2 regions of the Shewanella sp. MM_2022_3 genome follow, and region 1 is predicted to be linked to the other one. Evidence: predicted binding sites of a transcription regulator. Region 1 holds the regulator's gene; the other holds the start of a gene.
What was found. The regulator MetJ, encoded in region 1, represses methionine synthesis genes. The targets are predictions, from matches to a motif close to TAGACGTCTAGACGTCTA.
Positions count from the first base shown of each region.

Region 2: a site for MetJ is predicted at 9,182-9,199, ahead of msrA (peptide-methionine (S)-S-oxide reductase MsrA). Genes of this name have one in related genera too.

Region 1 covers NZ_JAKZGV010000001.1:124,376-140,883, forward strand. The annotation lists gene MMG82_RS00560 (bifunctional aspartate kinase/homoserine dehydrogenase II) at 188-2,581, opposite strand; gene metB (cystathionine gamma-synthase) at 2,593-3,756, opposite strand; gene metJ (met regulon transcriptional regulator MetJ) at 3,979-4,293, shown strand; gene MMG82_RS00575 (sulfite exporter TauE/SafE family protein) at 4,401-5,144, shown strand; gene nrfD (NrfD/PsrC family molybdoenzyme membrane anchor subunit) at 5,308-6,252, opposite strand; gene MMG82_RS00585 (4Fe-4S dicluster domain-containing protein) at 6,255-6,821, opposite strand; gene phsA (thiosulfate reductase PhsA) at 6,834-9,116, opposite strand; gene MMG82_RS00595 (pentapeptide repeat-containing protein) at 9,495-10,124, opposite strand; gene MMG82_RS00600 (phosphoribosylaminoimidazolesuccinocarboxamide synthase) at 10,822-11,925, shown strand; gene MMG82_RS00605 (class I SAM-dependent methyltransferase) at 12,823-13,614, opposite strand; gene MMG82_RS00610 (EAL domain-containing protein) at 13,746-14,522, opposite strand; gene MMG82_RS00615 (oxidative stress defense protein) at 14,709-15,419, opposite strand; gene rimO (30S ribosomal protein S12 methylthiotransferase RimO) at 15,813-16,508, shown strand, end outside.
Region 2 covers NZ_JAKZGV010000010.1:62,092-78,599, reverse strand. The annotation lists gene MMG82_RS08335 (glyceraldehyde-3-phosphate dehydrogenase) at 1-290, opposite strand, end outside; gene MMG82_RS08330 (DUF2989 domain-containing protein) at 497-1,384, shown strand; gene gap (type I glyceraldehyde-3-phosphate dehydrogenase) at 1,599-2,609, shown strand; gene nadA (quinolinate synthase NadA) at 2,745-3,818, opposite strand; gene MMG82_RS08315 (dihydrolipoyllysine-residue acetyltransferase) at 3,963-5,567, opposite strand; gene MMG82_RS08310 (alpha-ketoacid dehydrogenase subunit beta) at 5,577-6,554, opposite strand; gene MMG82_RS08305 (thiamine pyrophosphate-dependent dehydrogenase E1 component subunit alpha) at 6,558-7,736, opposite strand; gene astE (succinylglutamate desuccinylase) at 7,899-8,933, opposite strand; gene msrA (peptide-methionine (S)-S-oxide reductase MsrA) at 9,212-9,691, shown strand; gene pgm (phosphoglucomutase (alpha-D-glucose-1,6-bisphosphate-dependent)) at 9,813-11,465, opposite strand; gene seqA (replication initiation negative regulator SeqA) at 11,535-12,086, opposite strand; gene MMG82_RS08280 (alpha/beta fold hydrolase) at 12,381-13,157, shown strand; gene MMG82_RS08275 (DUF2788 domain-containing protein) at 13,259-13,480, shown strand; gene ybfE (LexA regulated protein) at 13,492-13,764, shown strand; gene fldA (flavodoxin FldA) at 13,820-14,347, shown strand; gene earP (elongation factor P maturation arginine rhamnosyltransferase EarP) at 14,440-15,624, shown strand; gene efp (elongation factor P) at 15,669-16,229, shown strand; gene MMG82_RS08250 (chemotaxis response regulator protein-glutamate methylesterase) at 16,274-16,508, opposite strand, start outside.

The DNA of each region.
Region 1 (16,508 bases):
TAGTTTAATCCATATGGACGTTTGGACGTCTATATGTCCATATACTAGAGAAACTGGCTGTTAAGTCAAGCCAAAAAATCCCCCTTTTTGGCATTTTCTTATCCCTCGTTGATCACCTTGATTTTAGTCCTTATCTTCGCCAATAAAAAAGGACTCAAATGAGTCCTTTAAGCTTTTGAATTTAAATCTATTCTTGCAATAGATCGCGGCAGATCTGTGTTAGATCCGATTGTACAGCTGCTGCCGTCACTTCACGGCCCGCACCCGGCCCACGGATAATCAAAGGATTACCTTGATAGAAAGCTGAGCGGATCACAAACACATTGTCACCGGGCGTCAGATTGGCATAGGGGTGGCTCGCATCAATCCACTGTAATCCCACCTCGGCTTTAAGGACTGCGCCGCTATTATCCAAGGAGGCGACATATCTCAGCACTTTGTTTTGTTCCGCCGCTGCGCCATATTGCTGCAATAATTCATCATCCAGCTCACCGATGCGGGCAAGGAATTGCTCCAGTGGAATATCCGCTAAATGGGCAGGCACTAAGGAGCGCAGCTCAATATCCTCAAGCTCGATTTCTAGGCCGATTTCACGGGCTAAAATCAGCAACTTGCGCTGCATATCGCGACCAGAAAGATCGTCCCGAGGATCGGGTTCGGTAATCCCTAAACCACGTGCTTCAATCACTAATTCCGAGAAGGGTTTACTGGTATCGTATTTCTCAAATAACCAACACAGGGTGCCAGAGAAAATCCCACCCACGGCTTCAACGCTATCGCCACTGTTACGCAGATCGTTTAAGGCGTGCTGAATAGGTAAACCCGCGCCGCAGCTGGCGTTATAGCGCCAGAATAAACGGCGATAACCGAGTTGTTCTTTAAGCTCGCGATAAAAAGGCAGTGGGCCAGAACCCGCGAGTTTGTTTGCGCTGACCATATGGATGCCGCGCTCGAAAAACTCTGGGTATTGCAGGGTTAAACTGGCGCTGGCGCTGATATCTAATGCAATCAGTTCATCGCAGTTAAGTTGTTCTAATTGTTCAAATAGATGCTCGTACTGCCAAGGAGTCGCTTCAGTATCAAATTCCTGCTGCCAGCTTTCCAGATCCACCCCCGTAGACTTAATCAGGGCTTTACTGGAAGTAACCAGACCGACTAACTCGACTTGCGCTTCAAGCTCTTGATTTAACGAGGGAGAAACTGACTTAAACAGCTTCACCCACGCCTCGCCAATATTGCCCACACCCAGCAGCAATACGCCAATGCGTTTACGCGGGCCAGCACAGCGGCGATGCACTTTTTGTGTCAGCAGATTAACCTGCGACTGTGGCACTAAGGTCACCAAACTTAAGTCACCACTGAACAAGGGCTTAGCATCGCGGCTCAGTAAACGGGCAAAGCTGCGGCGATAATGCTCGGCATCGGCACTCACGAGTGCCACTAAGCCGAGTTCGGTATTAATTTGCAGATCTTTAATGCCGAGGGCTTCGGCCTGCGCATCCAATAATTTTTGTACTTGTTTTTGGTTTTCAGCGGTATAGGCAAGCTCAAGCCGTTGATGCGCCGATACCCAATGTGCCAGTGGTGTTAATCCCGCCTCCACCAATTGCTCGAGCAGACTGGCGACATCACCCGCGATCTTAAAGCCAAATAACACCACGGCATTTAGATTGGTCACCACGGGCGCACTCGCTGAGGAACTGTGCGGCGCAATCAGGGTAAAGTCGGTATGGGAGGCGTAGCTTGAACGCACAGCTAGGCTCACCTCAGTGTTAAACAGCGGCTGCAAAGTACGTGAATGCAACACGGGTGAGCCTAAACGCGCCAAGCGGTCCGCTTCAGCAAGTGACATGCTTTTCAGTAACTTGGCATCGTTGATCTTATTGGGATCGGCGTTAAATACCCCTTCAACGTCGGTCCAAATGGTCACGCGCTCAATATCGGCAAGGCTGGCAATTAAGCTGGCGCTAAAGTCAGAGCCATTGCGACCCAATAACAAGGTATCGCCACGCTCGTTGGCGCAGATAAAACCGGTGATCACTAAACGCTCGTTAGGATGCGCGGCCAGTAAGGCTTGCACTTTGGCGCGGGATTCTTGCACACGGATTTGCGGCACAGCGGCCTCATCTGCCACTAAAATCGAGCAGGCATCCACATGACTTGCGGCCACGCCAGATTCACGCAGCAGCGCTGCCATCAGACGCGCTGACCAACGCTCACCAAAACTCACCACATGACTAATTTGGTAATCGTTACGGGAATCTAAAGATAATAGACTGATTAACTGGGCTTTATCCGTCGTTAAACGCTCACGTAAATCCCGCGCCTGCTCGTTAGATAACAGCTGCTCAATCAAGCCCTGCTGATAGCTGATAAGGACTTGTAACTCTTCCTGCCATAATTGGTTGCTATCGCGCAGGGACAATAATTTATATAAAAAGTTAGTGGTTTTACCCGCGGCAGACACCACCACCAGATCATCACTATGGCCATGGGTTAACAGAATATGGGCGACTCGGCGATAACAATCGGCATCGGCTAAACTGGAACCACCAAATTTATGTAAGTGACAACGTGCCATCTATTATTCCTCTACTGACAAGCCGCGACGGCGGCCAATCCTGCTTGAATATCTGCAACTAAGTCGTCGGCATCTTCAATACCAACCGACAAACGTAATAGGGTGTCTTTAATACCAGCTTCAAAACGCGCTTGCGGCTCCATCGCCCTGTGGGTCATGGTCGCGGGCACGGCTACGAGACTCTCGACGCCGCCTAAACTCTCAGCCACGCTGAATAAACTTAACGCATCTAAAAAGGCGACCACTTCGGCCTCGCCGCCCTTAAGCTCAAAACTCAGCATAGCGCCAAAACCTTTTTGTTGCTTGACGGCAATGGCATGGCCGGGATGATCCGCAAGACCTGGGTAATACACTTTGCTCACCACAGGACTACTCGTCAGCACGTCCACAATACGCTGGGCATTGTTTTGGTGCTCACGAATGCGCACGGCTAAGGTACGCAGACCGCGCAGGGTTTGATAACTGTCGAAGGCTGAACCCGTTAAGCCCAAGGTGTTTGACCACCAATGTAAGGTCTCGCCGAGTTGAGGATCTTTGGCGATCACCGCGCCGCCCACCACATCGCTGTGACCATTGATGTACTTAGTGGTGGAGTGGATAACGATATCGGCACCCAGTAATAGCGGTTGCTGCAAAATTGGCGAGAGGAAAGTGTTGTCCACTACCACTAACGCGCCCACACCGTGGCTCGCCTTGGCGATAGATTCGATATCGACGACTCGCAGCAGAGGGTTAGATGGGGTTTCAATCCACACCATCTTAGGTTGCTGGGCGATGGCTTGCTCAAGCGCTTGGGCGTCGGTTTGATCGACCACCAGCAGTTTAAATTGGCCTTTTTTCGCGAGGTTGGTGAATAAACGGTAAGAGCCACCGTAACAATCGTGGGGCACCACCAGTAAATCATCTGGTCCCAGTAAAGTGGTCACTAAGGTAATGGCTGCCATGCCAGTACAAGTCACTACACCGGTTGCGCCCTTTTCCAGCTTAGCTAGGGCATCACCTAGGATGCTGCGGGTAGGATTGCCGGAACGGCTGTAATCAAATTCACGAGGATTTTTATGACCATCGAAGGCGTAATTCGTCGACAGGTAAATTGGCGGCACCACAGCGCCATACTGAGTATCACTTTCGATACCCTGACGCACTGCCAATGTGGCTAATTGACGTTCGGTCACTAATTTACCTGCGGTCATCGGGAACTCCTAAGTTCACAAAGAGATGTCTGGACGTCTAAATGTACCTAAGCCCAGTGGTATCGTCAATAGGCGTTAAGACGTTTAGACGTCTAAACATAAAGAAATCTGTTTGCAATCACTAAGAAATAGTAGCAATAATTTGACTGTAATCTGTAAGGGTTTAAAATCTGCCCCGAATTTAGCGTTATAACAGGTGAGTCAATGACTGAATGGAATGGGGAATACATCAGCCCCTATGCTGAACATGGCAAGAAGAATGAACAAGTAAAGAAAATTACTGTGTCTATTCCGCTCAAAGTGCTAAAAGTCCTCACGGATGAACGTACCCGTCGTCAGGTCAACAACCTGCGCCACGCAACGAATAGCGAACTGTTGTGCGAAGCATTTTTGCATGCCTACACTGGCCAGCCTCTGCCTGATGATACCGATCTGTCGAAAGAGTGCCCAGACAGCATCCCCGCTGAAGCGAAGCGGTTGATGGACGAAATGGGGATCGAGTGGGAAGATATGGAATAACGCTCAGGCGTCCATAATCCTGCCGCACCTAATCATTAGGGATCGTTAATACTCATCTTGCCTGATGGGTTAGAGTAACGATCCCTATTTTGTTTTGATGGAATCCTATGTTCTCCTTGATAGATCCACAAACGCTCGCTATTGCGTCTGTGATTGTGTTTTTAGGTGCCCTCACCCAAAGTCTGATTGGCTTTGGCCTTGCTGTGGTGGCGAGTCCGCTGCTGTATATTGTCGACCCCGAATTAGTGCCCGCCCCCGTGATTGTGATGGGCTTTTCCATCGCGCTACTCACCCTATTGCGTGAACGCGGCCATTTAGAATTCAATGGCTTGCAATACGCGCTTATCGGTCGAGTACCCGGAGGTTTTATCGGTGCCAGCCTGTTGCTGTTTGCGCCGCAGCCGATTCTTGGTTTAGCGATTGCAGCCATTGTGGCAGTCGCCGTGGTGCTGAGTCTGTATAAATTTAGCTTGCCAGTGAATAAAGCGACGCTATTTGGCGCGGGCGTGATATCGGGGATCTTCGGTAATATTGCCGCCATTGGTGGTCCGCCGATGGCGATTCTGTTGGCTGGTAAGGATGCCTCAAAGTTTCGCGCCGCACTATCAGCCTTCTTTATCTTCAGCTCGACCATAGCGCTGGTCATTCTTGGGGTGACGGGCCTGCTCGAAGTTAAGCATTTATGGTTATCCCTGATGCTGTTGCCCTCAGTGTTTTTAGGCTATTTAGTGGCGGGCAAACTGGTGGGGAATGTGGATAAGCATAAGACCAAGATGGCGACCTTAGCCCTCTGTGCTATCAGCGCCTTAGTGCTTACGGTGAAATCTGTGATTGAGCTATTGCCGCAATAATCCTCTGCCAATTGCCGCCATAAAAAAGCACCGTTACCGGTGCTTTTTGCTTGCAGGGATGCGTGTTGTAACCCATTTGAGTATCACTTAATCGTATTAAAGTAATACTCATATTTGTTGCGCTAGTTTGAATGCCATGGGTTAGAGCATTCGCTAACATCACTTAGCTCAGGTAGCTTTGTCCTGCATACACGATAAAGTGTCTCAGTGCTAACACGCCGGTTAAGCTGGCGCAGGCCACCATAATCATCGCGCCCTTGCTGTGGCGAGTTGCGGCAGGCAACAGCATAAACAGCAATGGCACACCAAAGCCAATCCCGACCACGCCAATCCAGAATACGCTTGCCCACACGCCAGAGGTGAGTGATGCCAGCGCCGCAGCCGCCGCACCGCCCTTAAAGTACAAGGCGCAGAACAACATAAACAGGAACATGATTTCGATTGCCATCACTGGCAGCTCTAAGCCATGCATTTTGGCTAAGGTCTTGTCGTGACTATCGGTTTTGAACATCACCAGCGCCAGCACCGCATTGGCCGCAGCGCCCGCCGATAAACCAGATACCAAGAACAGCGCTGGTAATACCGCAGTGTTCAGCATCGGATAGGCATTCATCGCCGAAATTAAGAAGCCAGTGTATGCGCCTACACCGATCGCGAGGACAAACAATAGCACTTCAATCAGCTTTCTAAAGGGCATCAGCAGCTTAGCGATAGGCACTAAGAAACCTAAGCCCCACTTTGGCAAATCGTCACGCAGCACAAGAATCGCGTAGGCAAATGCCAAGGGTGAGTAAGCCAGTAGCGCTAGTACCCCAATCGCCATAACGGACTGGAAGTTGTAGTTAATTAAAATCAACCAGAAGTGGAAAGGCTTAGTTAAATCAAACACTAAACAAGCCAAACCTAAGCTGATGGCCACAGGGCCAATAATCGCCGCGGCCTTGAGAATATTGCTCTCAATTTGCGTTTTTTCTTGATTGAACCAACGCAAACCAATGCCAATCAGCAAACTTCCGGCGGATAAACCCGCCATAAACAGATACACGGCGATGACCCAGTGCCAAGTGACGGGATCATATTGTGCCATATCGCCCCAAGTATTGTTCATAATCAAATCCCCCCTCTTTTGGTAGGAACGCGATATACCCTAGGATGAGTGCCTAAATGGGTCTTATCTTGGTAAGTGATCTTAGTGTTAAGCAGTTTTGCCACATCACTTTGTGGATCGTTAGCATCGCCAAACACCAATGCATCGGTCGGACATACAGTCACGCAGGCTGGTTGTTCTCCACGGGCCAAGCGGGTGTCCTTACAGAAGTTACACTTGTCAGCCACTTTGGTTTCGGGATTCATAAAACGCACTTTGTAGGGGCACGCCGCCACGCAGTACATACAACCCACACACTTGTCGCCGTGGATAGAGACAATGCCGTCCTCGCCAACGTAGGCCGCGCCCGTTGGACACACCTTCACACAGGGCGCATCTTCACACTGCTGACACGACACTCTGTGGTACTTAAAGTGCAGATGTGGCATTTCGCCATAGGGCCCTTCGACTCTCACCTGTAAACGGGTCACCCCTTCTGGTACGCCGTTTTCACTGCGGCAAGCCACGTTACAGGCTTGGCAGCCGATGCACTTGTTCTCATCGTGCACCATCACATATCTTTTAGTCATTTGAGCCTCCAATTAGCGTTTTGCCAGCGTGACGCCAGTGGTGTGTACTGTCATGCCACACACAGGTGCGGTAACGTGGGGCAATAAGTTTCCACAGTGGATACCTTTGCCTGTCGCTCTGACCAACTCTTTGTTTTTAGAGCCAAAGCCCATATAAGCAAACACGGTATCGGGGCGAATGCCCGGGGTGACTAACGCATGGCCTTCTTCTGTACCTACGCTACTGGTTAAGCGGATAGGGTCACCATTGCTGATGCCTAATTTGCTCGCGGTATCTGGGTGAACCCATACGGCGTTATCCGACATCAAATTCGCCAGCATGGGCACATTGTGGGTCGCGCCATTGGTATGTACCGCAACCTTACCTTGGATAAAGTAGAGTTCATTAGGCTTTTTAAGCTGCACTTCGCGGAACTTAATCACCCCGCGTCCTGGCGCCATGGCTTCAACCTTGGCTGAGGTCAATTCAATCTTGCCGCTTGGGGTTTTAAAGCTGAGTAAACTGCCGTAGGTGCCGTCTTCATCCACGGGTTTGGCATTGGCGTAAGCCTTAGTAAATTCGGCCACCATTTTAGGTTCGCGCAGCATTATCGGCTTACCGAAGCTGACAAAACCTTCGTCTTTGATCCGGCGTAGCAGATCTGTGTCGCGGTTTACCTGCAACAGTTGCAGGGTTTCCATGTTGTCCCAAGGGTAGAATTCACTCAGGCCCAATTTGTGGCCAATATCCTTAAAGATTTGCCATGAAGGACGAGTATCCCCTAAGGTTTCAACTACCCGTTGGCGCACATAGTAGGCAGGGTTTTTACCTGACTTGTCGGCGATTTCCTCATCGCGTTCAAGGTAAGTTGACTCAGGTAAAATCACGTCGGCATAGGCGGCGGTTTCGCTGATATACACATCGCACACGGCAACAAAGTCGAGATTTTTCAAGGCTTCGACCACACGCGCTCTGTCGGTCATGGTTTGCATTGGGTTAGTACGGGACATCACCCAACCGTGTAATTGGTAGGGCACGGCACTTAAGGTCGCATCGAGGATGGTTTGATAAATCCCGCCCGCTGACCACATCATGGCGTACTGCTCTTCCACTTGGTCGATACGTTTTGCCGCTGGTTTTGGCATATCTTTCACGCCGGGTTTACCCAGCACAGGCGACACATCTTCACCCGCGAGCTTGTTATAATCGCTAGGCTTTTGACCTAGGTAGATACCGCCCTTACGCTCAATATTGCCAATCAATATGTTGGCAGCGTAAAGCGCGCGGCGCATTTCAAACTCTTCGGTGGTAAAGGTGGCTCGGTGACCAAAATCCACTACAGCATGGGGCGCTTTAGCGGCATATTCACGGGCAATACGGCGAATGTCTTTGGCGGGCACATCGGAAACGGTTTCGGCCCACTCAGGGGTGTAGGCTTTTACTTCGGCGGCGAAGGCGTCAAAACCTTCCACATAACGCTCGATAAAGGCCTTGTCGTAAAGGTTTTCTTCAATCAATACATGGCATAAGGCTAAAGCGACGGCCACATCGGTGCCGGGACGAATCGCGTACCATTCATCGGCTTTATCGGCAACCACTGAGAATCTTGGCTCAAATACCACCAGCTTGGCGCCTTTATCCATTTGCGCCGCCATCATGCCACGGGTTTCGGACATGTTGATGCCTTCGTACAGGTTATGGCCGAAGTTAATGATGTATTTGGAGTTGCTTAAGTCGCGCTTTACCTTAGTGCCAAACATGGCCTTAGCGGCAATTTCATAACCACCTGGGCAAGTTGAGGCATGGGTAAAGGTATTTGGGCTACCAAACGCCGTGGCGAGGTGGAATAGGTGTTTTTCTTGCGAACCGGATTTTGAGGAAAACGCCACCGCCTCTGGGCCGTGAGCTTGCTTGATTTTATTGAGATTATCGGCAATTAGTTGATAGGCTTCATCCCAACTGATTTCAACCCACTTACCCTCGCCGCGCTCGCCAACCCGTTTGAGTGGTTTCACAATCCGCTGTGGATCGTAAAGTAAACTATGGCCAGCACCACCACGGGCACAGACTTTACCGCCAAAGGATTTAGCCGCCTTGTTACCACTGATAAAGACGTTTTTACCTTCAATCACCCGCGCTGAAATCGGGCAGCGGGTCGAACACATCTCACAAATACTGGCAATTTCCTTGCCCATTCCCTTCAGCTGCTTACTTTCTAATGCCGCTAAGCTGCCTGGCAACAGGCTAGCCAAGGCGCACGTTGCACCGCTGGCCCCTGCGCCCTTTAAAAAGGTTCGCCTATTAAGCTCAATCATGGTTACCTCCATCACACTCATCCACCCTTATGCGCCAATTGGCACACGCAAACTTAGGCTTTTTGTCACCACTGCGGTTAAAGGCTAAATCTGCTCACAGGTTTTTAGTTATTAATGCCAATGCCTTAAAAAACGTTGGCATTTTGCTGTTCCAGGGTAATTGTTATCTCGAAAGAGGTATGCGGCTATTGTGGTAAACCACATAGGCAAGTTTGGTGTGATCTGCGGCAACTAAAAGTTAAAAATACTCTAAAAATTTGTGAATAGGATCAATTGAATTGGCGAGTCATTTAGGGCTTAACCCGCCTAAATTTTGAGATAAAAAACACCCTAAAAAAATCTAAAAAATTACCAAAACAAGCTCGGTAAAATGGCAGCTTAATCGACTAGGTTGATCTCTAAGCCATTGAGTAAACGAACGGCTTCGTCGCGGCTAAACTTAGCACCTTTAATTTTATTATTAAAAATATCGATATCGTAATCGGTCGCCTCGGAGAAATCTGCCTCCATCAACTCGGTGCGGCCGAATAAGCTATGGCGAAAATCGCTGTAACTAAAGTTGGCGCGATTAAACTTACCTTCACGGAAATCCACATCCTGTGCCTTACAGCCCTCGAGCACCATTTCATCGAGCGTAAGCCCCATAAAAGAGCAGTCGTTTAAGATGCAGGTTCTAAAGCTAAAAGGCGCCGCAAAGGATAATCTCGGCCAAGCAGCGCGAGTCCAATCTATGCCCACCAGTTTACATTCTTCAAAACTCACACCGTTAAATTGGCTTAAGGGCACCTTGAGCAGGCTCAAATTACAGCCCACAAAACGGCAATCGATAAACTTGCAGTTACGGAATGTACTGTCGCTAAATTGGCAATCGTGGAACTCGCATTCTTCAAACTCAAGGTCCAGCCACTGGCTTTGGCTCTCGGCTAAGGCGATAAATTGCTGCGAGAAAAAATACCGCCCCTGTGAGGCTACGCGCGCCATCATTGGCGTTTTTGCATCTGTCGTCATACTCGCTCCATATTCTCCATCACGGCTTAGGCACGTCCTAATAGGCAAATTGTCTTTTTGAATCCACAACAAATAGCTGTTAAAGCGAGAAGCGGCGCCTCAAGCTGATGCACTATAGCCGCAGATAATACCCCGATTAACGCCACTCACTACATGGCTAAATTGGCATAAATCGAATATAGGCTCAGCACTTATGCTCAACAACCTAGCCCCACAATCTAGCTTCAAACGCTTGCGAGCGACGCTCCCGCTTTAGGCATTTTCAGCTTTTACTTTTACCAGCCTTCACTTTGTGCCGACACGCCGCACAGATGCGCACAAATAGCCGTGGAAAATTTTGCGAATAAAGGTAAAATGGCGCCACTTTTCGCGGCTGTCTAACAAGGTTCTCTGGGATTAATGGTTAGCCTTTTCGAGCAAAATGGCACGGGGGTTCCCCGCTTGAGCAGACCAGTATTACTCTGGCGCCAACCTTGCTCTGCGTTTCATTTTCACCCCATATCTAGACAAACGTTATTCTCCCCATCGCCCGAAAATCCACTATTCGCTTTACGCTTAACCTTCACCAAGGCTTTACGCAAACTGAGCAATAAGCTATTGGTCAATAATAAAAAGGTGGCTAAGCATCTTATGCTTAAGCACACCGCAACGAATAAAAAACTCGTCCCTACACTCTCTATCCAAAGGAATACTCGTCATGAGTCTTGCTGATTCCGTATTAGCCGTAAACAACGATTTGCCCATCCGCACCGATAGCCCAGTTCATAGCGGCAAGGTACGTAGCGTTTACTGGCTAACCGACGCCGACAGCCGCCGTTTAATCAAAACCAAGGGCTACAATGTGCCCGAAGATACGCCGCTTGCCATTATGGTAATTAGCGATCGCATCTCCGCCTTCGACTGCATCTTCCACGGTGAAGGCGGATTAAAAGGCATCCCAGGTAAAGGCGCGGCATTAAATGCCATTTCTAATCATTGGTTTAAGCTATTTGCCGAAAATGGTTTAGCCGACAGCCATATTTTAGATATTCCGCATCCCTTCGTTTGGATAGTCCAAAAAGCCCGCCCAATTAAAGTTGAAGCCATTTGCCGCCAATACATTACCGGCTCCATGTGGCGCGCCTACTCCAAGGGCGAGCGCGTATTCTGCGGTATCACCCTGCCAGAAGGCTTAGAGAAAGATCAAAAGCTGCCTGATTTGCTGATCACCCCTTCGACCAAAGGTATTTTAACTGGTATTCCCTGTGTGCCCGCGCAGGACGATGTGAACATCAGCCGCAGCGATATCGAAGCCAACTACCAAGCCTTTGGTTTTGAAAAGGTAGAAGATATCGACCTGTACGAGAAGCTGTTAAAAGATGGCTTTAAGGTGATCGCTAAAGCACTGGCCGACCTTGACCAAGTATTTGTGGATACCAAGTTCGAGTTTGGTTATGTGACCGATAAAAACGGCAACTCAAAACTGATTTACATGGATGAAGTGGGCACCCCAGACTCATCCCGCATTTGGGACGGCGCCGCCTACCGCGATGGTAAAATCCTTGAAAACTCTAAGGAAGGTTTCCGTCAGTTCCTGCTGAACCACTTCCCCGATCCGGATATTCTGCTCAACAAGGACAGAATGCCAGAGCGCGAAGCCCTCGCCCGTGATAACGCCCTGCCATTAGAGGCGATGATGCAAGTGTCACGCACTTACACCGGCATCGCCGAGAAAGTGACCGGCGCGGCAATTCCGCTGCCAGCCAATCCTAAGGCAGATATTATTAAGATCCTACGGGAAGAGTATGATCTGATTGTTTAATCAGCTCTGCTGTGGTTAGGGTGTTACCCTCAACCTAAATTGAAAAAGGCGCTTAGGCGCCTTTTTTGTTTGTACAAAATTGTATTCATATTGGTCATACAAGAATACTTCGCATTAGGGCTGAGCAAGCAAAGCAATAGATAATCCAAACTTCGTTTGCTGTTTTTAAAATCAAAGTCAAAGTCGTGGGGCTTCACCCCACACCCGACCAAGAGGGGATCAACAGCAATTCCCTCTTGGATCTCCCTTGCCGCCCCTAGCGAAGTTACATGCATTAGAGACTAGCCTTGGTCTTATGGATAAATTGCTATCGCTTCCGAAGGATGCGTCCCTGCACCTACGAAAGCTAGCGAGGCATATATGGACCCATCCGGTTTGCAAGACATTCGATAACGATTTTGAGAAGAGTTCATTGCACCCATATATCCGGCCTGTTATTGAGGGATCCCTCTGGCCCTGATGGATATCTGCTTCTACAGTCCTTATCATCCCTGCGGCTTCGTAATGAGCCTATGCCCGACTAAGGTTTTTAGTAGATCAGTCTGACTGTCTCATCATCAAATCAAGTGTCTTAGCAACTTGCTGGTTGGTTAATTATTCACGTTTATTGAATCTATTCAGTACTATACTGGAAGCCGATACTCTTCCTCACGCGCCGCGATAACCCATGCCATTCTCGCGAGTTTATTGGCGACGGCCACACAGGCTCGATTAAAACCTCGGCCGTTAGGCCGCAATGACGATACATCTACATAAACAAGTGTGAGATAAAGCCCCACGACGTTGATTTTGACTTTGATTTAGCCTGCTAACAGAACTGATGAAACTTAAGCAATTTCATGTACTAGCAAGAACATAAGAGCTAACATCCCAAGTTGTCACACCTTCAACCCAAGGTTAAATCTTCACACAGACAAACAGCGCATTACCTGAACTTAAATCCCATGGGACGATTTTTTCATAATCGTGTTCAAAGATATGCACTTCAAAATATGGCGCGAGTAACGCTTGCAGCTCCGCGAAACTGGTCGCGACCATAGTATGTTGGTCTTGCCATGATTCAGTATGATGCGCAGATGTATCAGCATCGGTGTCTACATCAGTGAGTTGAGTAAAAGGCTGCTGACGCTTTGCAATGCTTAGATTTAACGACTGGTTTTCACCTTGACCACTGTAATGCCAGCCAGATTCAAAGGCAAAATGATGCCCCTCAAACTCGGCAAAATGCTTAATCGATAAGCGGTTATCGATGCGGTGCTTATCAACCGAGTTAAAACAAAATATCCCGCCGTCATTCAGGGCGCTGTGCACACTGGCGATACAACTTTTTAGGCGCTCTATGTCCGCACTGTAATGGATGGAATATAAAAAACAGGTAATTAAATCCACTGGCTGCTCAAGATAAAAGGCGGTCATATCTTGCAGATTAAACTGGGCCTCAGGGCAACGACGCATGGCCATATCGAGCATCGGCTGATTAATATCTAGGCCACTACACTGATAACCAAGGTCGATAAAATGCCGTACATGTGGGCCAGTGCCACAGGCTAAATCAAGGTGTTGTTTACCATTATTCCCTAAGAACTGATGCAATCGATGGATGCTCGCACTCTGTTGTTGATAGTTAATATCGGAGCACATTAAATCGTAATAACCGGATAGATCGGTATAAAGCGCGTTAGAAGACATAGCAGCGAAGAGAAGGCATGGGCAATTAAGGGTGGCGCATGATATATCAGTTAGCCCAGAACCGATACACACAATTCCACAACCAATCTGAGTGCAAGGCACTTGGAGCACATTAATTCAATAAAACAATGCTACAGCGCAGCATAACAATCTAAGGCGTCAAAGGTAGTTAAATACTCGAGTTGGGGTTTGGCGAAGTAGTAACCTTGAAAATAATGAATACCACGGCCAACAAGATAGTCTAACTCCGCTTTACTCTCGACCCCTTCGGCCAACACCTGAGTGTTAAGCGTGCGACAAATCCCGAGCACTTCATCGATAACAAACTGTTTTTGTTTGTCTAAATGGATATCTCTGATCAACTCCATATCGAGTTTTAATACCTGAGGGCGCAAAAACTCTAACCAACTCAAATCAGCGAAACCACTGCCAAAGTCGTCGATGGCGGTGATAAATCCCCGTTTAGCGTAGCTGTCAAAAATACGGCTCAATTTGGCTCTATCGACAATTTGCTCACCCTCAGTGACTTCAAACATGATGTTATGAATATTAAAACCAAAGAGGTCGGCGGCTTCAATCGAGGCGCGGATACAGGTTTCAGGGTTATAAACCGCATTAGGTAAAAAGTTGATACTTAATATTTTATCAAGGCCAAGCTTAGCGGCGGTTTCAATGGCTTTGACCCGACAAGCCTGATCAAAGTAGTACTTATTGCTTTCGTTTATACGCTCAAACACCCAAGCAGCACCTTCGCCATTTGGGCCGCGCACTAGGGCTTCATAACCGTAAATCTGCTGATTTGGCCAATCGATAATGGGCTGAAATGCCATACGAATTTCAAATCCGAGTGACTTACCACTTAAACAGTCCATACAGGTTTGTTGCTTGATTCGAGAGGGAAAATCCATCATAGGTCTCCATAACCTTATCCTCTCTCAGTGTGGGGATAAATCGCTAATTTTGCCAGCGTTTAGTGCCTTGGCTCTGTTAAAACATGCAATATTGTAAATATGTTGACTCAGAATTAACCGATTGCGCCCCATAACAGCAATGGATGAGCCAAAGAATCCTCATCCATTGCATCTCGTTATGACTTATTTGAGTTTATAAACCACTTCGACTCTATCTTCGATAGTCATTTGGCCATATTGATAGCTTTCGGCGGCGCCCATGGCATCGGCCTTAGCATTCATACGTAACATCACTGGTTGCACTGGGCGTTGATCGTAATAACGAATTTGCCAAATCTTACCTAGGTTTTCCCCAAATCCCTTGGCTAAGGATTCTGCTTTTTGTTTGGCATCGACAATCGCCGCTTGGCGCGCCTTGGCCACATACTCGGCCTCTTTACTCGATTTAAGGGCGATATTATTAACCCTGTTGATCCCCTCCTCTAAGGCGGAGTCTAAAATCGTATTTAAACGTGCTAAATCGTTAATAGTCACAGTGACTTGGCGACTCGCGGTGTAACCAGTTAGCTCAGGTGCTTTATCCTGCGCATACACATATTGGGGTTGCAGATTTAAGTTGGCGCTTTGGATCTGCTCTTTAGTAATCCCCGCGGCCGTCAAACGGGCGATAAATTTCGCCACCGCCGCATCCGAATTATCCTTAGCCGCCTTAGCGTCTTTCTCGGTGACAGCCACTTCGACATTAAGCTCAGCCATATCCGGCTCGACTTGAATTTGGCTTACGCCCATGGTTTCGATATGGGGAAAGTCCACATCGGCAGCCACTGCGGTGGCAGTAAATACACCAGAGAAAAGACCACCAGCCACTAATACAGCTAAAAGAGAATGCTTCATTATTAACTCCAACTAAATCATTTAAGGCGAGACTGCCTTGATTCTAATGCGATGGCTATCAGCTAAAAGTGTGACTCGCCATCTGCTAGCCATACAAACGAATCATACAAACTATCCCTATAAACGCGGGTAAACATAAAAAGGGTTAATTTTTTTAAAACTTTTTAAATTGGCAAAACTTATCAGCCTATCGCTAAAATCCTCACCCACAAGCACTCAAGCTGCTGTAGTGACTTCCTATACGAGCACGCATACGAGCCAGTCAGTCCCTAACTGGTAGAAACGCGCTCTTAGCTGTACACTTTTCACCCAAAGACACTGTACCTTTTAATCACTTCAGGTATAATCCGCGCTCTTTTTACGGCGCTCTTTTATCAGCATCAGCGAGACACCATGACAGTTGAAACTTTTCATCCTAAGCAAACTACCACGCTTGAGACCCCTGCCAAAACATTGGAAGCCGCCAGTGCTGACTCTGTTAATACGGGCAATGCTGCCACAGGCAATCGCATCGGTTTTGTGTCTTTAGGTTGTCCAAAAAACCTCGTGGACTCAGAGCGCATTCTGACCCAGTTACGCATCGACGGCTATGAAGTCACCAACAGCTACGACAATGCCGATCTGGTAATCGTTAACACCTGTGGTTTTATCGACGCTGCGGTTGAAGAATCCTTAGATGCGGTGCGCGAAGCCCTAGAAGAAAACGGCAAAGTAATCGTAACGGGCTGTTTAGGCGCTAAAGAAAACCAAATCCGTGAAGTGCACCCAGACGTGCTCGAAATTACTGGCCCACACAGCTACGAAGCCGTGTTAAAGCATGTACACAAGTACGTGCCAAAACCTGAGCACAACCCATTTACCTCGTTAATCCCACAAACTGGGGTTAAGTTAACGCCTAAACATTACGCTTACTTAAAAATTTCAGAAGGTTGCGACAACCGTTGTACCTTCTGCATCATCCCAGCACTGCGTGGCGATTTAGATAGCCGCGGCGCAGGTAGCGTATTAGATGAAGCCAAACGTTTAGTTGAAGCTGGCGTACAAGAAATCCTTGTGGTGAGTCAAGACACCTCTGCCTATGGTAAAGAC
Region 2 (16,508 bases), on a different contig from region 1:
CAGTATTTGACAGCAAGCTTACCAATATCCACTTTACATTGTTTAACAGCGAGTCTGCTTAAGGCTTGAACAAACGGGAAACTCTCGCGTAAACGTAATTTCTCGCCGACATGACGACGAACTAAACGGTGCGCTTTAATAATCTCAATAGTAGAAGCATTGAGTAATGGCTTACCATAAACCACAACTTCGACGCCTTGGTTACGGTATAACTTGCCCAGCAAAGGTTGCATTGCCTCTGCCATTTCAAAACGTTCTTGCCAACTTTGTAGGTGTTTATCAGCGCTCATTTACAGATCCTTTATCTCACTTTTCAATAAAATATATTGAAAGGTTTGAGTAACATGACGAAAAGACCAATAATCTTATGTAGGTTTTAGGGAAAACCCTCTGTTTTGGTCGGCGCCATTGTAATGAAAACTGACCCAGCTTGCTAGTAAGATATTTTCTGTAAATCTGTAATTTTATTAGAGAAAATTGCATTTTGGAGCGTATTTTGAGACAAAATCTAGTAATAATTACATCATTTACCCTCGCGATAAGCCTTTTCGGTTGTGATAATGGCCGAAATATCGAAACGATTTGTAAAAATAATCCTGAAATTTGTGCCGATTTGCATAAGGATGGCTGGTGTTTAGCCGAGAAAACAAAGTTGATCCAAAGTCGATACGACCTAATGGACAATAAAAATCCTACAGGCAAGCAACTCTATCAACAGTTAACTTACCTCGAGGACTATAGTCGATGTATTGAATTGGCCTCGGGCGTTCAGCACATTATCCACACAAGCCGCACAGCTGATAGAGCCAGAGCCTTTCGACTAAGTACACAAAATTTGAGTCGGTTGCAGGATGAAACCCGCGAGCGCCAAGACCCGTTTATGTCTTATTATCAATGGACACGTTTTGGTGACACGGATGCATTAAACCGACTCTTGGCACAAGAAAATGCTGGCGAAGTCACTGAGCCATTTCTTTTAGCGCAAATAGCCACCTACTACAGCAACCGTAATGCCATCAAAGCGCAACAACTCTACCTTACTGTGTTTGCAGAGATCCAATACGCTGACTTTGATCCAAATTGGTTGCTTGGGCTCGCTGCAGCCTATCGCCAAACCCAAGCGCTAGAAAAAACTTACATGCTGACAAAAGCCAATTTACTACTTACGCAGCAGAAGTATTCTGAAGATAAGATGCTAGCCTTAATCGGTGGCAACAAAACGCTGGCGACAAGATTAGATGAATACGCCCAGAATTTGATCAATGCGTTAGAAGATGGCCTCTATTCGACTAGTCCGGTTGCGCTCTGGCTTGCTCCACCTCAGACAGAGGTAACACCGCCAGCGGCAACTCCCGTCGAACCAGAGAAGCCAAACTCGCCTTAAGGCTTGGGCCTTGAGTAACGTCGGCAAAATGTTTGCCATCTTGTAATTTTTTATCCAAATGCAGTGCTAAAAAAGGGGTTTTCGCGAGCAATGTAAAAAAAACACCTAATTTGTTAACCGAATCCCGGCAAAATAGCCGAATTAACTTGACGATAGCTGTCAGTTTGGTAATTTTACTACCAGTTGAATTTTATAATCACCAGAGGGATATGAGATGACTATCCGTGTTGCAATAAATGGTTACGGCCGTATCGGTAGAAACGTATTACGCGCCCTGTACGAAAGCGAAAAAGCTTACCCAATCAAAATTGTTGCCATCAACGATTTAGGCGACGCTTCAATCAACGCTCACCTGACAAAATACGATTCTGTACATGGTCGTTTCAATGCCAAAGTTGAGCATGATGCTGAAGCAATTTATGTTAACGGTGACAAGATCCTCACTTTCCAAGAGCGCGATCCAGGCAAATTACCTTGGGGCGACCTACAAGTAGACGTGGTATTTGAATGTACCGGTATCTTCACTTCTAAAGATTCTGTTCAACCGCATTTAGCCGCTGGCGCAAAGAAAGTGATTATCTCTGCACCAGGCAAAAACGTTGATGCAACCGTCGTTTACGGTGTGAACAACAATGTGTTGACCGCGGATATGACCGTTATCTCTAACGCGTCATGTACCACTAACTGCTTAGCGCCTTTCGCTAAGCCGTTAAATGACGAAATTGGTATCGAATCAGGTCTGATGACCACCATCCACGCGTATACCAACGATCAACGTTTATCTGACGTATACCACACAGATTTACGCCGTGCCCGCGCTGCGGCACTGTCGATGATCCCTACTAAAACGGGCGCTGCGGCTGCTGTAGGTTTAGTTGTGCCTGAATTACAAGGTAAATTCGATGGTTTAGCGGTACGTGTACCGACTGTTAACGTGTCTTTAGTGGATTTATCTTTCATTGCATCACGTGACACAACCGTTGAAGAAGTTAACGCCATCATCGAGCGTGCAGCAAGCGTAGCACCACTGAGCGAAGTGTTGGCTGTCAACAAAGAGCCGTTGGTATCTATCGACTTTAACCACAATGCGTTTTCATCTAACTTCGATGCGACGCAAACCCGTGTTAACGGCCGTTTAGTCAAAGTAATGGCTTGGTACGATAACGAATGGGGCTTCAGTAACCGTATGTTAGACAACGCGGTTGCGTTAATGAACGCTAAATAATCTCGATTAGCGATTTAGCTAAAGCCCTGCAAATGCAGGGCTTTTTGTTATTTACCGTATGGCAACTGCAATTAAAAAAATATCCCCGCAAAGCGGGGATATTAATGTTGAAACTCGATGTGCGACTAAAAGCGCTTAGGCATTACCCTTCACTTTCATATTGAGCGTTTTAGCGAAATCGAGCATACGGGTCAGCGGGATTAACGCTTTCACTCGCAAGTCTTCATCAACAAAGATCTCATGGGTGGTTTTGTCGCTATCACTTAATGACGCTTCAATGGCTTTTAAGCCATTCATTGCCATCCAAGGACAGTGGGCACAGCTCTTACAGGTGGCACCGTTACCACCAGTAGGCGCTTCTATCAATGTTTTACCCGGCGCCGCTTGTTGCATTTTGTAAAAAATACCGCGATCGGTCGCGACAATAAAACGCTCGTTAGGCATGGTTTGCGCAGCTTTGATCAACTGACTGGTGGAGCCGACAGCATCCGCCATCGCCACCACACTCGCGGGTGATTCTGGGTGTACCAAAATTGCTGCGTCGGGATAAACGCTTTTCAGATCACGCAGGGCATTCGCTTTAAACTCATCGTGAACGATACAGTCGCCCTGCCACATCAGCATCTCGGCGCCCGTTTGTTTAGCAATATAGCTGCCTAAGTGGCGGTCTGGGCCCCAAATGATTTTTTTGCCTTCGCTGTCTAAGTGCTCAACAATTTCAAGGGCAATACTCGAGGTCACCACCCAATCGGCACGGGCTTTTACCGCCGCAGACGTGTTGGCGTAAACCACCACGGAATGGTCTGGGTGTGCATCACAGAAGGCGCTAAATTTATCGATGGGGCAACCTAAGTCCAATGAACAGGTCGCTTCAAGAGTCGGCATCAGAATGGTTTTTTCTGGGCTTAAGATTTTGGCAGTTTCACCCATAAACTTCACCCCAGCGACGATTAACGTCTTTGCGGGATGATCGCGGCCAAAGCGCGCCATTTCAAGTGAGTCTGAAACACACCCACCAGTTTCTTCAGCCAACGCTTGAATTTCAGGGTCGGTATAATAATGGGCAACCAATACCGCATCCTTTTCAATCAGCAGCTGCTTGATACGTGCCTTGTAGTCCGCCTTTTCGGCATCGGACAGAGGAATTGGCTTAGGCGGAAACGGATAATCAATAGTTTCGATTGTTGGGGCAAATGGGCTGGGGCTCATAACAAATCCATCAGGATAACAACGTTCGCGAATTATACGTAATTGGGATCAAAAGATTAACCCATTTATGGCCTGCGAATAAAAAAGGACGCTAAATTGCGTCCTTTTTTGCCGGATTGGCTGTAAGTATTGGCTGACAGCCGACTAACGCATGGCTAATAGCATATCCTGCGGTTGCTCAAGGTATTGTTTCCAAAGGTTACAGAAACGAGCAATGGTGCCGCCATCGATAACGCGGTGATCGCCAGACCAACTCACTTGCATGATCTGGCGCGCTTCGACTTCACCTTTCGCATTAAAGCGCGGCAAGGTTTGCAACTTACCAAGCGCAACAATCGCCACCTCTGGCTTATTGATAATTGGTGTTGCGACTGTGCCACCCAATGCACCAATATTCGAAATCGAAATCGTGCCTTCTTTAAGATCTGCTGGTGCAACACGGCCGTTACGCGCAGCAGTGGTTAAGCGGGTGATCTCGGCAGCCACCTCAAGAATACTCTTATCTTGCACATCCTTCACATTTGGCACTAACAATCCCACTTTCGAATCTACTGCCATACCAATGTTATGACGCGCCTTGTAGGTGATTTCCGTACAATCAGCATTCACTTGGCTGTTAAGCACAGGGAACTGCGTTAAGGCTAATGACATGGCCTTCATAAAGAATGGCATCATGGTCAACTTAACTTCGTCGGAGGAATACTTGGCCTTCATGCTTTCACGCAGAGCGACTAAGTCTGTCAGATCAAACTCTTCGCAATAGGTGAAGTGTGGAATGGTTGATACCGATTCGACCATCATTTTCGCCATCACGGCTTTCACGCCACGGATAGGCTCAACAATGTCACCCCGTGCAGAATTTGCCACGACGTTAGAGACGGTTGATTGAGTCACACCTGATTGAGTCGGTGCTACAGCCACTGGCGCAACGGCAGACACAGCGCCGCCCTGCGCTTGGAAGCGAGTAATGTCTTCCTTATATACTCGGCCATGTTTGCCACTACCAGGTACGCGACTTAAATCGATATCTAAGGCACGTGCCATACGGCGAACGGCTGGGCTGGCTAAGGCTTTACCTTGGCGTGCAGGCTCCGAGGACACCGCCGCGCAAGCGGCTGGTGCAGCGGTATTCGCAGCGGCAACGCTTGCTTCCTGTGCATGGCTGACCGGCGCACTAACGCCACCTTCAACCTCAATCGAAAATAGTGGCGCATGTACTTTCGCTAACTGGCCCTTACGGTAGTGCAATTTGACAATTTTGCCCGCTTTGATGGCGGGGATTTGCACTAAGGCTTTATCAGTCATCACATCGGCGATGGGTTGGTCTTCAACCACTGTATCGCCTTCTTGGACTAGCCATTCGACCAGTTCACACTCAACAATCCCTTCGCCAATATCGGGCAGCAGGAACTCTTCAACGCTGGTACCCGCCACGCTGGCTTGGCTTGCAGATGCTTGAGTAGATGTGTGTGCTTCAGGTTGAGACGCAGCAACAGGCGCAGCTTCGTCAGACTCAACCTGCACGGCATACAGCGGTGCATGCACCTTAGCAATATCGCCTTTGGCGTAATACAACTTAGTCACGACTCCTGCAAAAGGCGCCGGAATTTGCACTAAGGCTTTGTCGGTCATCACATCGGCGATGGGCTGATCTTCCACAATCGTGTCGCCCTCTTGCACCAACCACTCGACGAGTTCGCACTCGACAACGCCTTCACCAATGTCCGGCAAAATAAAATCTTTAATCATACCGGACTCCTAGAAGTTCACTGATGCCTTAATGGCTTCAAAAGTTTTGAGCGCATCGGGCATATATTCTTTTTCGTGGACCAGTGGATATGGGGTATCTAGACCACATACACGGCTGATGGGTGATTCTAAATACAAGAAACACTCCTGCTGAATGGTGGCCGCAATTTCACCCGCAAAACCACCCGTTAATGGTGCTTCATGGTTGATCAGTAAGCGGCCTGTCTTCTTCACAGAATCGGCAACGGTATCTACATCCCAAGGCGCGAGTGTACGCAGGTCGATAATTTCGCAGGAAATCCCCTCTTTTGCTGCCATGTCGGCCGCTTTTTCGATGATTTCCATCTGTGCGCCCCAAGCGACTAAGGTGATATCTTTCCCTTCACGCACCACTTCGGCTTTACCCAGCTCGATTTCATAATCGCCCGCAGGGACTTCTCCCACAGAAGCACGGTATAAACGCTTAGGCTCGAAGAATATCACCGGGTTTTTATCACGAATCGAGGCAAGCAATAACCCTTTGGCCTGCGCAGGATTACGCGGCACAACCACTTTTAAGCCTGGGGTTTGGGTGAAATAGGCTTCTGGCGATTGTGAGTGATAGTGACCACCTGCAATACCGCCACCATAGGGCGTGCGGAACACTAGGCTTCCCACATTGAATTCATTACCGCTGCGGTAACGGAATTTAGCCGACTCGTTTACGATCTGATCGAACGCCGGAAAGATGTAATCAGCAAACTGGATTTCGGCCACCGCGGTCATACCATTAGAGGCTAAGCCGTTGGCAAAACCCGCAATACCTTGCTCAGTCAGTGGCGTGTTAAAGCAGCGGCTGCGACCAAACTTTTCCTGCAAACCAGAAGTTGCGCGAAACACGCCGCCAAAGTGGCCAACGTCTTCACCAAACACCACCATGCGCTCATCAGCTTGCATGGCGATTGACAAGGCCTCATTGACGGCCTGTAACATATTCATTTCTGCCACGGCTTATAGCCTCCCTGCACTTTTGGGATAGGATTGCGGATATTTTTTGATGTGTTCTTTAAGATCGCTCAGTTGCTTTTTAAGCGCAGGCGTTGGCTTGTCGTACACGTCTTCAATAATCTCATCCAGCATAGGGATAGGTAATTTTTCCGCGACTTTAACGGCGGCTAACACTTCTTCACGGTACTTTTCGTAACGCTGGGTATCATCGGCCTCAGCTAACCAGCCTTTATTAATCAGCCACAACTTAAAGCGTTTGACCGGATCGTGTTGTTGCCATTTCGCCTCTTCTTCTTTTGAGCGATAGCCAGATGGATCGTCAGAAGATGAGTGAGCGCCCAGACGATAAGTCATAGCTTCAATCAACACAGGGGCATTGTGCTCAATCGCATAGGCACGAGCTTGTTGCGTTGCGGCCAACACCGCCAGCATATCATTGCCGTCGACACGAATGGTGTGCATACCGTAACCCACACCACGGCTAGCAATACCGTTACCGGCAAATTGCTCTTCCGTTGGGGTAGAAATGGCATAACCATTGTTACGGCAGAAGAAAATCACGGGGCATTTTAATACCGCCGCCATATTCAATCCTGCGTGGAAGTCACCTTCCGAGGCTGCGCCTTCACCGAAATAACAGACGGCAACATTACGTTTCCCCTGCATTTTCAGGCTATAACCCACACCTGTCGCTTGCGGGATTTGAGTGGCTAGTGGTGATGAAATGGTTTGGTAATGGAGCGCTGCGCTACCATAGTGGATGGGCATTTGGCGACCTTTACCTAAGTCCTTTTCGTTACTGAACATTTGGTTCATAAACTGTTCAGTGGTAAAGCCGCGATAACGTAGCGCTGCATGTTCACGGTATTGCGCGAGGATCACATCTTCTTGATCAAGTGCGGCTACGCTACCGACGATCGCCGCCTCTTCACCTGTGCAGGTCATATAGAAGCTGATCCGTCCTTGACGCTGTGCGCCAAGCATACGTTCGTCGAGTACCCGCGTAAACACGCAAGTATCATAAATTTTGGTGGCTAAGGCTTCATCTATTACAGGCAAAACCGCGGTTTCATAGGTAGTGCCGTCTGCTTGTAGAATTCGAAGGATAGGAATGTGAAGCGAGGCCTTATCCAAGAAGCCGACACGGTGCACTGTATCAGTGTTGAGTGTTGCTTTGCTCATATTGTGCTCTTGTTATCTCGTTACGCAGCAGAAAATCCACTGCGCCTAATTTATACGAATATGCCGGATGAACATTACGTTAACGTAAACTACCTATCAACCGTTGGCACAGTTCAAATGACAACTAATCCCCTGTTTGCATGTATATATTGCTTTACAAACTTAACGAACATTCGGCGCAACTGAGGGGATCAGACAAATCACCGTGCGATTGCCAATAGGCACCTTAGCATTAGGAAATACTATAGATTCAAACTCTTGTTCTACTTTAATTTCTTGTCCACCCTCGCGGGCTAAGACAAAACCTTTTGGAAAAGATCTGAAGTTTTCGACATCGGTCGCGAAGGTAAATTCAAAATCATCAAAATGTTTGTTAATCACTCGGCACACTTGATACAGATTCACTTTATCTGCCGAAAATGGCTCAAGCTGCAAAGGTTTGTCGGTGATAAGGCGAGTAAACATCTCTTGGGCGGCAATAAAACGCGTCATATCGTTCTGCCCCATGGGATACACCTTGCCTAATTCAATGGTAAAGGCATCGGCACCATACTGCTCGGAGGAAAAATAACTAAAAGTCGTTGTCGGTTCATGGTGAAACAACACAGTATCCACGCCGCTGGCCGCTAAAAACATGATTTGCTCGGCGCTGTAAGCGCGGCCGGGACGATAGGGATAAATCGCAAACTTTTCGTGTTTTGACGCCCGCATCGCCGTGTGTAAATCATAGTGAATACGCTGACGCCCTGCGGCTGCGCCCTTAAAGAAGCGGTCAACATAGGCTTCCAATTTTTTCGCCCGCACCCGCTCAGGATTCACTAATCCCGGTGGATTTGAATGCTCGCCACTAAACAGACGATTCATATTCTCGTCGATAATGCGAGTACCGTTATTAATCGCTAAAGGGTTACCAATAAGAAAGAGCGTGCGTTGTTTGGCGATTATTTTTTGTTGGAGAAGCTGTTTGATTAAGGTATTGCAGAGTTCGATGGGGGCGGTTTCATTGCCGTGGACACCGCAGGAGAGAATGACATCCTTACCTTGGGCTTGTGTAGGCTCAAAGACGATGACACCCGTGTCCCACACCTCGACTCGAGTATGTTCCCCTAAGGTGAAACTAAACTCATCCCCGAGGGTTTGTGGATTGGCAAGGGTCAGGGCGAGAAAATCCTTCGAATCTAACAGAGCTTGTAACACAGAATTCTCCTTATAATAGCGTGTTATAGGCGAGTCGTTATGGCAATAACTGCCTGTTTCATTGCACTTATCGCTACCCGCCTTAAAAAGCGCATCCATACTAACACAAGTTTTTAAGCCGTTACTCTGTGATTCTGGTCAAACAAGCGCATTTATCGGTAAAACCTTAGCATCTATCGTGTCTTGTCCAACAGCAGATTAATTTAATCAGTACACTTGCTTTTCGAAATGAGTTTCATCACAATCCTCAGCCATCTAGACTTCTATTGGGATTTATCATGGCGTTTGCAACTTTCGGTGCTGGTTGTTTTTGGGGCGTGGAGTATTTCTTTAGACAAGTCAACGGTGTGACCAACGCGACCTGTGGCTATATGGGTGGCAATAATTCAGCAACCACCTATGAAGAAGTCAAAAAAGGTAAGACGGGTCATGCAGAAGTTGTGCAAGTTGAATTTGATCCAACTATCGTCAGCTACGACGAATTACTCGAGGTGTTTTGGAAAAATCACAATCCCACAACCCTCAATATGCAAGGCGGCGATATTGGTACTCAGTATCGCAGTACGATTTTCTTCCATGATCGCGAACAAAAAGCCGCGGCAGAAGCCTCAAAACTGGCCTTTGCCCGTTCAGGTCGTTGGGGATTACGTCATATCGTCACTGAGATTGTGCCGTTACAACAATTCCATGTGGCAGAGGAATATCACCAAAACTATATCGATAAGAATAACTTACCAAGTTGCCATATCGAGTACTAAGCTTAGCGATTCAGCTCAAACCTGAATAATTTGACCTTACAATCGCTGCAAATAAAAACGCACTCATAGGATTTCGATGAGTGCGTTTTTTTATCGGTAAAAAGAATGCGTAAACGCTAAATCAGGCGCTGAGGGCCTTATCGATCAGGGCTTGTGCGTCCTTAATGATATCGGCAAGATGCTGCTCACTGATAAAGCTCTCACCGTAAATCTTAAATAACGCCTCAGTGCCCGACGGCCTCGCCGCGAACCAACCATTGGCCGTGGTCACTTTAATGCCACCAATTGAAGCATTATTACCAGGTGCATGGGTCAATACGGCCTCAATGTTCTCACCCGCCAGCATAGTGGCGTTTAAGGTCTCGGCATTAAGCTTGGCAAATTTGGCTTTGTTCTCAAGGCTAATCGGACTATCGATACGCTTGTAGAAGCTTTGACCGAATTGCGCCACTAATTCTTGATGGCGTTGTCCCGGCGTTTTACCTGTGACCGCAAGCATTTCGGCTGCGAGCAGCACTAAAATAAAACCGTCCTTGTCAGTACACCAAGTCGTGCCATCACGGCGCAGGAACGCGGCGCCCGCACTCTCCTCACCGCCAAACGCAATGGTTGCCTCGGCTAATCCATCGACAAACCACTTAAAGCCAACGGGGACTTCGAGTAATTTTTTGCCATGGAAGGCACAGATTTTATCGATAAGCGCGCTCGATACCAATGTCTTACCAATGGCTAAGCTATCGCTCCACTCTGGTCTGTGGGTCAGCAGATAATCAATCGCTACTGCTAAATAGTGGTTGGGGTCCATCAGCCCGGTGCCCGGACACACGATGCCGTGTCTATCGTAGTCAGGATCGTTACCCACACATAAATCGAAGCATTCTTTATGGGCCAGTAAACCTGCCATCGCATAGGGAGAAGAGCAATCCATGCGGATCTTGCCGTCCTTATCCAATGACATAAAGCTGAAGCTTGGATCGACCTTATCATTAACTAAAGTGATATCAATGCCATAGTGCTTGGCAATCGGCGCCCAATAATGAATACCGGAGCCGCCTAATGGATCGACACCCAGCTTAAGTTTAGCCTTAGCGATAGCATGCATATCGACGACATTGTCTAAATCCGTCACATAGGGCGTGATTAAATCAATGGCATGCACATAACCCGAAGCCAATGCATCTGCATAAGCGAGCTTATTAACGCCCTTGAGCGCTGCGCGCAGGTAATCGTTTGCGCGGGACTCAATCCACGCAGTGATATTACCTTCAGCAGGGCCACCATGGGGTGGATTGTATTTAATCCCACCATCCTGAGGTGGATTGTGGGATGGCGTAATAATCAAACCATCGCTTAACGCGGCACCACTTAGTGCCGCCTCGCGATTTGCACAAATAATCGCATGTGACACCACTGGCGTTGGCGTAAAACCATCATGTTGCTGGATATGCACAGTCACCTTATTGGCTGCTAACACTTCAATCGCCGACACGTAAGCCGCATAAGATAAAGCGTGGGTATCGATACCTAAAAACAGCGGGCCTTCGATATTCACCGATTGGCGATAATCGACAACGGCTTGGGTAATCGCCCAAATATGGTCTTGGTTAAAGCTCCCTTGAAATGCAGTTCCACGATGGCCTGAGGTCCCGAATGTCACACGCTGCTCGGCAGCATCCACATTGGGTTTGATGCTGTAATAATGGCTCATCAGCTTTGGAATATTCACCAGATCCGTCTGACTCGCGGTTTGTCCTGCCCGTTGATGTATTGCCACCTGATCCTCTCCTACTGGAAAATCGGTTATTAAATGGAAACGCCGCATCATTGCGGCGTCGATAAGTCGTTATACGCGTTCGGCAATGCCGTTGGCGATTTGGGCATCACAGCCCAATTGCACCAAGGCCTCGGCTAAAATTGTCCGTTTTTTTGCAGTATTGTTGTTGGTCGTTACCCAAAATCCGGTATTACCGATTTCCTTAGGATTTGCGGTGGCGCTAGCCTTGAGTAACTCCTCACGAGAGCGCGCAAAGTAGAGACGATCGCGCCCTTGGATCTGTAAAATTTGCGAAAACTGGGCTTTGTTAAGTTGATACAAGCTCTCGAGCAAAAATAAGAAGCGGCCCACCGCGCCTTTTTGTTGTTCTAACTTATGTTCATCAACCAATTGATTAAAATCGGTGACAGACTCGAAGCTTTCTACTTGCGGAACGCTCTGTGGCTCAGGCGTTACCACCTCTAAACTCGGTTGGCTGATAGACTGTGGCTGTGACTGTTCAACCGCATCGACGGACAGGCCGAGTAATCGACGGAGAATATCAGAGGCACTCTCACCAATACGTTCCGTTTTGCTGGCAATATGACGATAGAGCTCTTCATCCACTTCGATGTATTTCATAACCTTATTATCCTTTGTTATTCGATAGGCTTACCGAAAAAGTGCACCACAGGCGATCCTAGCAAAGGATCTGTGCGATCGTTGCCTCAGTGTATCTATCTCTATCAATCTGATAAAGCATCATTAATCTAAAAATGCGTGAAATCGCACATCAAATTAGCACAACGATGTTAATCGCTGAAAAAGCCAGCAAGTTGAAGGTTCTTAATTTCAAAACCGCCACAAGACTTGTCAAACTTAACGCATTGAAGGCACAATTCGCGCAACGTTAGGTACCATAGCACAGGCTATTCCATGAATTTTGTATCTTCTGGTCAAGGAGAAGCGGTCCTCCTTATCCATGGTCTCTTTGGCAATTTAGATAATCTTAAAGGCTTAGGTCAAGTTATCGAAACCCATCATCAAGTCATCCGCGTTGATGTACCTAATCACGGCTTAAGTGAACATTGGCAACAGATGGACTACCCAAGCTTAGCGAAAGCGATGGTGGATTTACTCGATGATCTCAAGCTTGAGCGCGTGCATATTATGGGACATTCCATGGGTGGGAAAATTGCCATGGCAACGGCCCTAGCCTATCCAGAACGCATCATCAGCATGGTTGCCGCTGATATTGCCCCAGTTGCTTATCAGCCACGCCATGATGCGGTATTTGCCGCACTCGAAAGTTTGCCACTTGAAGGCCACACCGATCGCCGTTTTGCCTTGGCCCATTTAACCCATAGCGGCATTGATGAAGCGACAGCCCAATTTCTTCTCAAAAATTTGCAACGGACTGAGACAGGATTTCGTTGGAAAATGAATTTAAGCGGCTTAAAAGCGTGTTATCCCAATATAATTGGTTGGCATAATCTTGTAGAAGAAAAGCGCCAAACTTACCACGGCCCCAGCCTCTTTATCCGCGGAGGAGACTCAAACTATGTCACTGGTGAACATAGAAATGCCATCATGACGCAATTCCCATTGGCGCAAGCAAAAACCCTTGAAGGGTGTGGCCATTGGTTACATGCGCAAAAACCTACCATTTTTAACCGGATTGTGTCTGAATTTATTGACAAACACACGGTGTAAATGACAACGATTCTCGACCTAAATCATATAGCCGACACCTTGTTGATGTGATATATTCGCGCCTCTTTTAGCCTTAGAACACTCTAGAGGACTAAGAAAGTATGTTATCTCAGTACATGGAACAAATTGAGACCATCGGCTTGAACCTGTTTTTTGCCGCGATATTTTTCTTTATCGGCATGGCCATCCACGATGTGCTAAAACAAGGTAACGTACCGAAATTCGGTCGATTTATTGTTTGGTTAGTGTTATTTCTCGGCTGCGCCGGGTTTATTGCAAAAGGTATTATCCAGATGTCTTGGGAAGGTTCAGGCATCGGTTAAACAATAAGAACATGGCAAAAGAAGCAACAGATAGAACGACCATTGACCTTTTTGCCAATGAAAAGCGACGGGGACGCCCACGTAGCAATCCTTTGTCCCGTAGCCAGCAACTTAAGGTCAATAAGCGCAACCAGATCCAGCGGGATAAAGCCAAAGGATTAAAGCGAATAGAGTTAAAGGTGTCACAAGATTTATATGACGCCTTGAATGAGCGGGCATTGGCCAGTAACATCAGCCGAAGCCAGTTAATCGAATTAATTCTTCAGCAAAAAATAGAATGCTGAGCAATCGATAGCAGCAAGATTAACGTATAAGTGAACTAGACATAAAGGATAGACAATGGCAACTGTAGGTCTTTTTTTCGGTAGCGACACAGGCAACACCGAAGCTGTCGCCAAGATGATCCAGAAGAAACTGGGTAAGAAAATGGTTGAGGTGAAAGATATCGCCAAAAGTACCAAAGAACAGATCGCAGAATACGACCTGCTGCTGTTCGGTATCCCAACCTGGTATTATGGTGAAGCACAGTGTGACTGGGATGACTTTTTTCCTGAGTTAGAACAGATTGATTTTACAGACAAACTGGTTGCTATTTTCGGTTGTGGTGATCAAGAAGACTACGCGGAATATTTCCTCGATGCCATGGGCATGATTGGCGATATCGTTCAAGCCCGTGGTGGTATTATCATTGGACATTGGCCTACTGCAGGTTACAACTTCGAAGCTTCTAAAGGCTTAGTGGATGACGATCACTTCATCGGTTTAGGGATTGACGAAGACCGTCAACCAGAGCTGACCGAAGAGCGTGTTGATGCTTGGGTCAAACAAATCTACGAAGAAATGTGTTTAGCAGAACTCGAAGACTAAGCCTAGTTTCATCGAGTGAGCTCTGTAAAAAAAGTGGCCCAATGCCGCTTTTTTTACATTTGTTCTCCACGTAATTTAAAGCGATATTTCCAATGGTAGCTCCCCAACATCCCCACTGGGATATCTTCTGCACTGTCGTCGATAACTACGGTGATATTGGCGTTACTTGGCGTTTAGCCAAACAGTTAGTCAATGAATATCAGATCCCAATTAAGCTTTGGGTCGATGACTTAAACAGTTTTTCGCATATTTTACCGACCCTTGACCCTAACCTCACTTGCCAGATTTTTCATGGCGTGACTATCCTTCATTGGACTACGCCCTTACCTTTGGTTTATGAACCAGGCGCAGTGTTAATTGAAGCCTTCGCCTGCGAATTACCCGATGTAGTGAAGCAACAACTGGCTGAACTGCATATTAAAACACCAAAATCTGTGCCTTTATGGCTTAATTTAGAGTATTTAAGCGCAGAAGATTGGGTCGATGGCTGCCATGGTTTACCCTCGATGCAGGCCAGCGGCATTAGAAAGTACTTCTTTTTCCCAGGCTTTACACCTAAGACGGGTGGACTGATTTGTGAGCGAGAGCTATTTGCCGAGCGCGATGCATGGCAACAGGATAGCGCCAATAAGCTGCAATTATTTGAGCGTCTTGGTCTTAAGGATATTGAAGCGCAAGATACTGTCTATAGCGTCTTTAGTTATGAAACCGAGTCGCTCCCAGCCTTATGTGAACTCTGGCAAGCCACGGCCAAACTCGATGCAAAAATTCACGCCCTTATCCCCAAAGGCCGCAGCTTAAACAGTTTGCAGCACATATTGCCCTGCCCTATAGAGGAATTAATACCTGGGCAGCAAATTAAACTGGGGGATTTAACCCTGCATATCTTGCCGATGACCGATCAAAAGGGATTTGACCGCCTACTATGGAGCTGCGACGTTAACATTGTCCGCGGTGAAGATAGCTTCTTACGGGCCCAATGGGCGGCAAAACCTTTTATTTGGCATATTTATCCGCAAGAAGATGATTATCATCTAATAAAATTAGAAGCTTTTATTCGACTTTACTGCGATAATCTGCCCCCTGATATTGCTGACACTTGGTCTAAATTGAACGTTGCATTTAACCAAGGAGAGCAATCCGCCGTGAAAACTCACTGGCAAAACCTAAATCCAGTCTGTTTGCCACTCTTACAACATGCTAAAGAATGGCCAATTGACGCAATAAATGCTGCAGATCTTGCAACTCGGCTAGTCCAATTTGTGAAAAAAAGCTAAGATGCTGCGCTGATATAGAAAATCGACATATAGGAAATTGTGTAATGAAAACTGCTCATGAAATCCGTCCTGGTAACGTGATCATGTTTGAAGGCAGCCCATGGGTTGTACAGAAAACAGAAACAACTCGTTCTGGCCGTAACGCTGCCATCGTTAAGTTAAAGCTGAAAAACTTACTGCTTAACTCTGGTACTGAAACCACTTTTAAAGGTGAAGATAAGTTAGACGATATTATCCTAGATCGTCTGGATTGTACTTATTCTTACTTTGCTGATCCTATGTATGTATTCATGGATGCAGAATACAACCAATACGACGTAGAAGCTGAAAACTTAGGTGATGCAGCAGCTTACATCGTTGACGGTATGGAAGAAACTTGCCAAGTGACTTTCTACGAAGGCAAAGCAATTTCTGTTGAAATGCCAACCACTATCGTACGTGAAGTGATCTACACTGAGCCATCAGCTCGTGGCGATACTTCAGGTAAAGTAATGAAGCCAGCAACTATCACTGGTGGCGGCACTATCAGCGTGGCTGACTTTGTGAAAGTTGGCGACAAGATTGAAATCGATACCCGTACTGGCGAATTTAAAAAGCGCGTATAACCGCCTTTTTTCGTCAGAGAAAGCCAGTGTCCGCACTGGCTTTTTTATTCTTTGGTAAACGCAATAATTTCCTCAGCAATATTGCTTAAAGCAACCTGCCGACTGACTGCGCCGAGCTTAACAGCCTCTTTTGGCATACCATAAACCACACAACTGGCTTCATCCTGTGCCAATGTTGTGGCTCCAGCATGATGCATATCTAGCAAACCCCGAGCACCATCGTCCCCCATACCAGTCATAATTATGCCTAGGGCATTTTTACCCGCAGCATTAGCGACT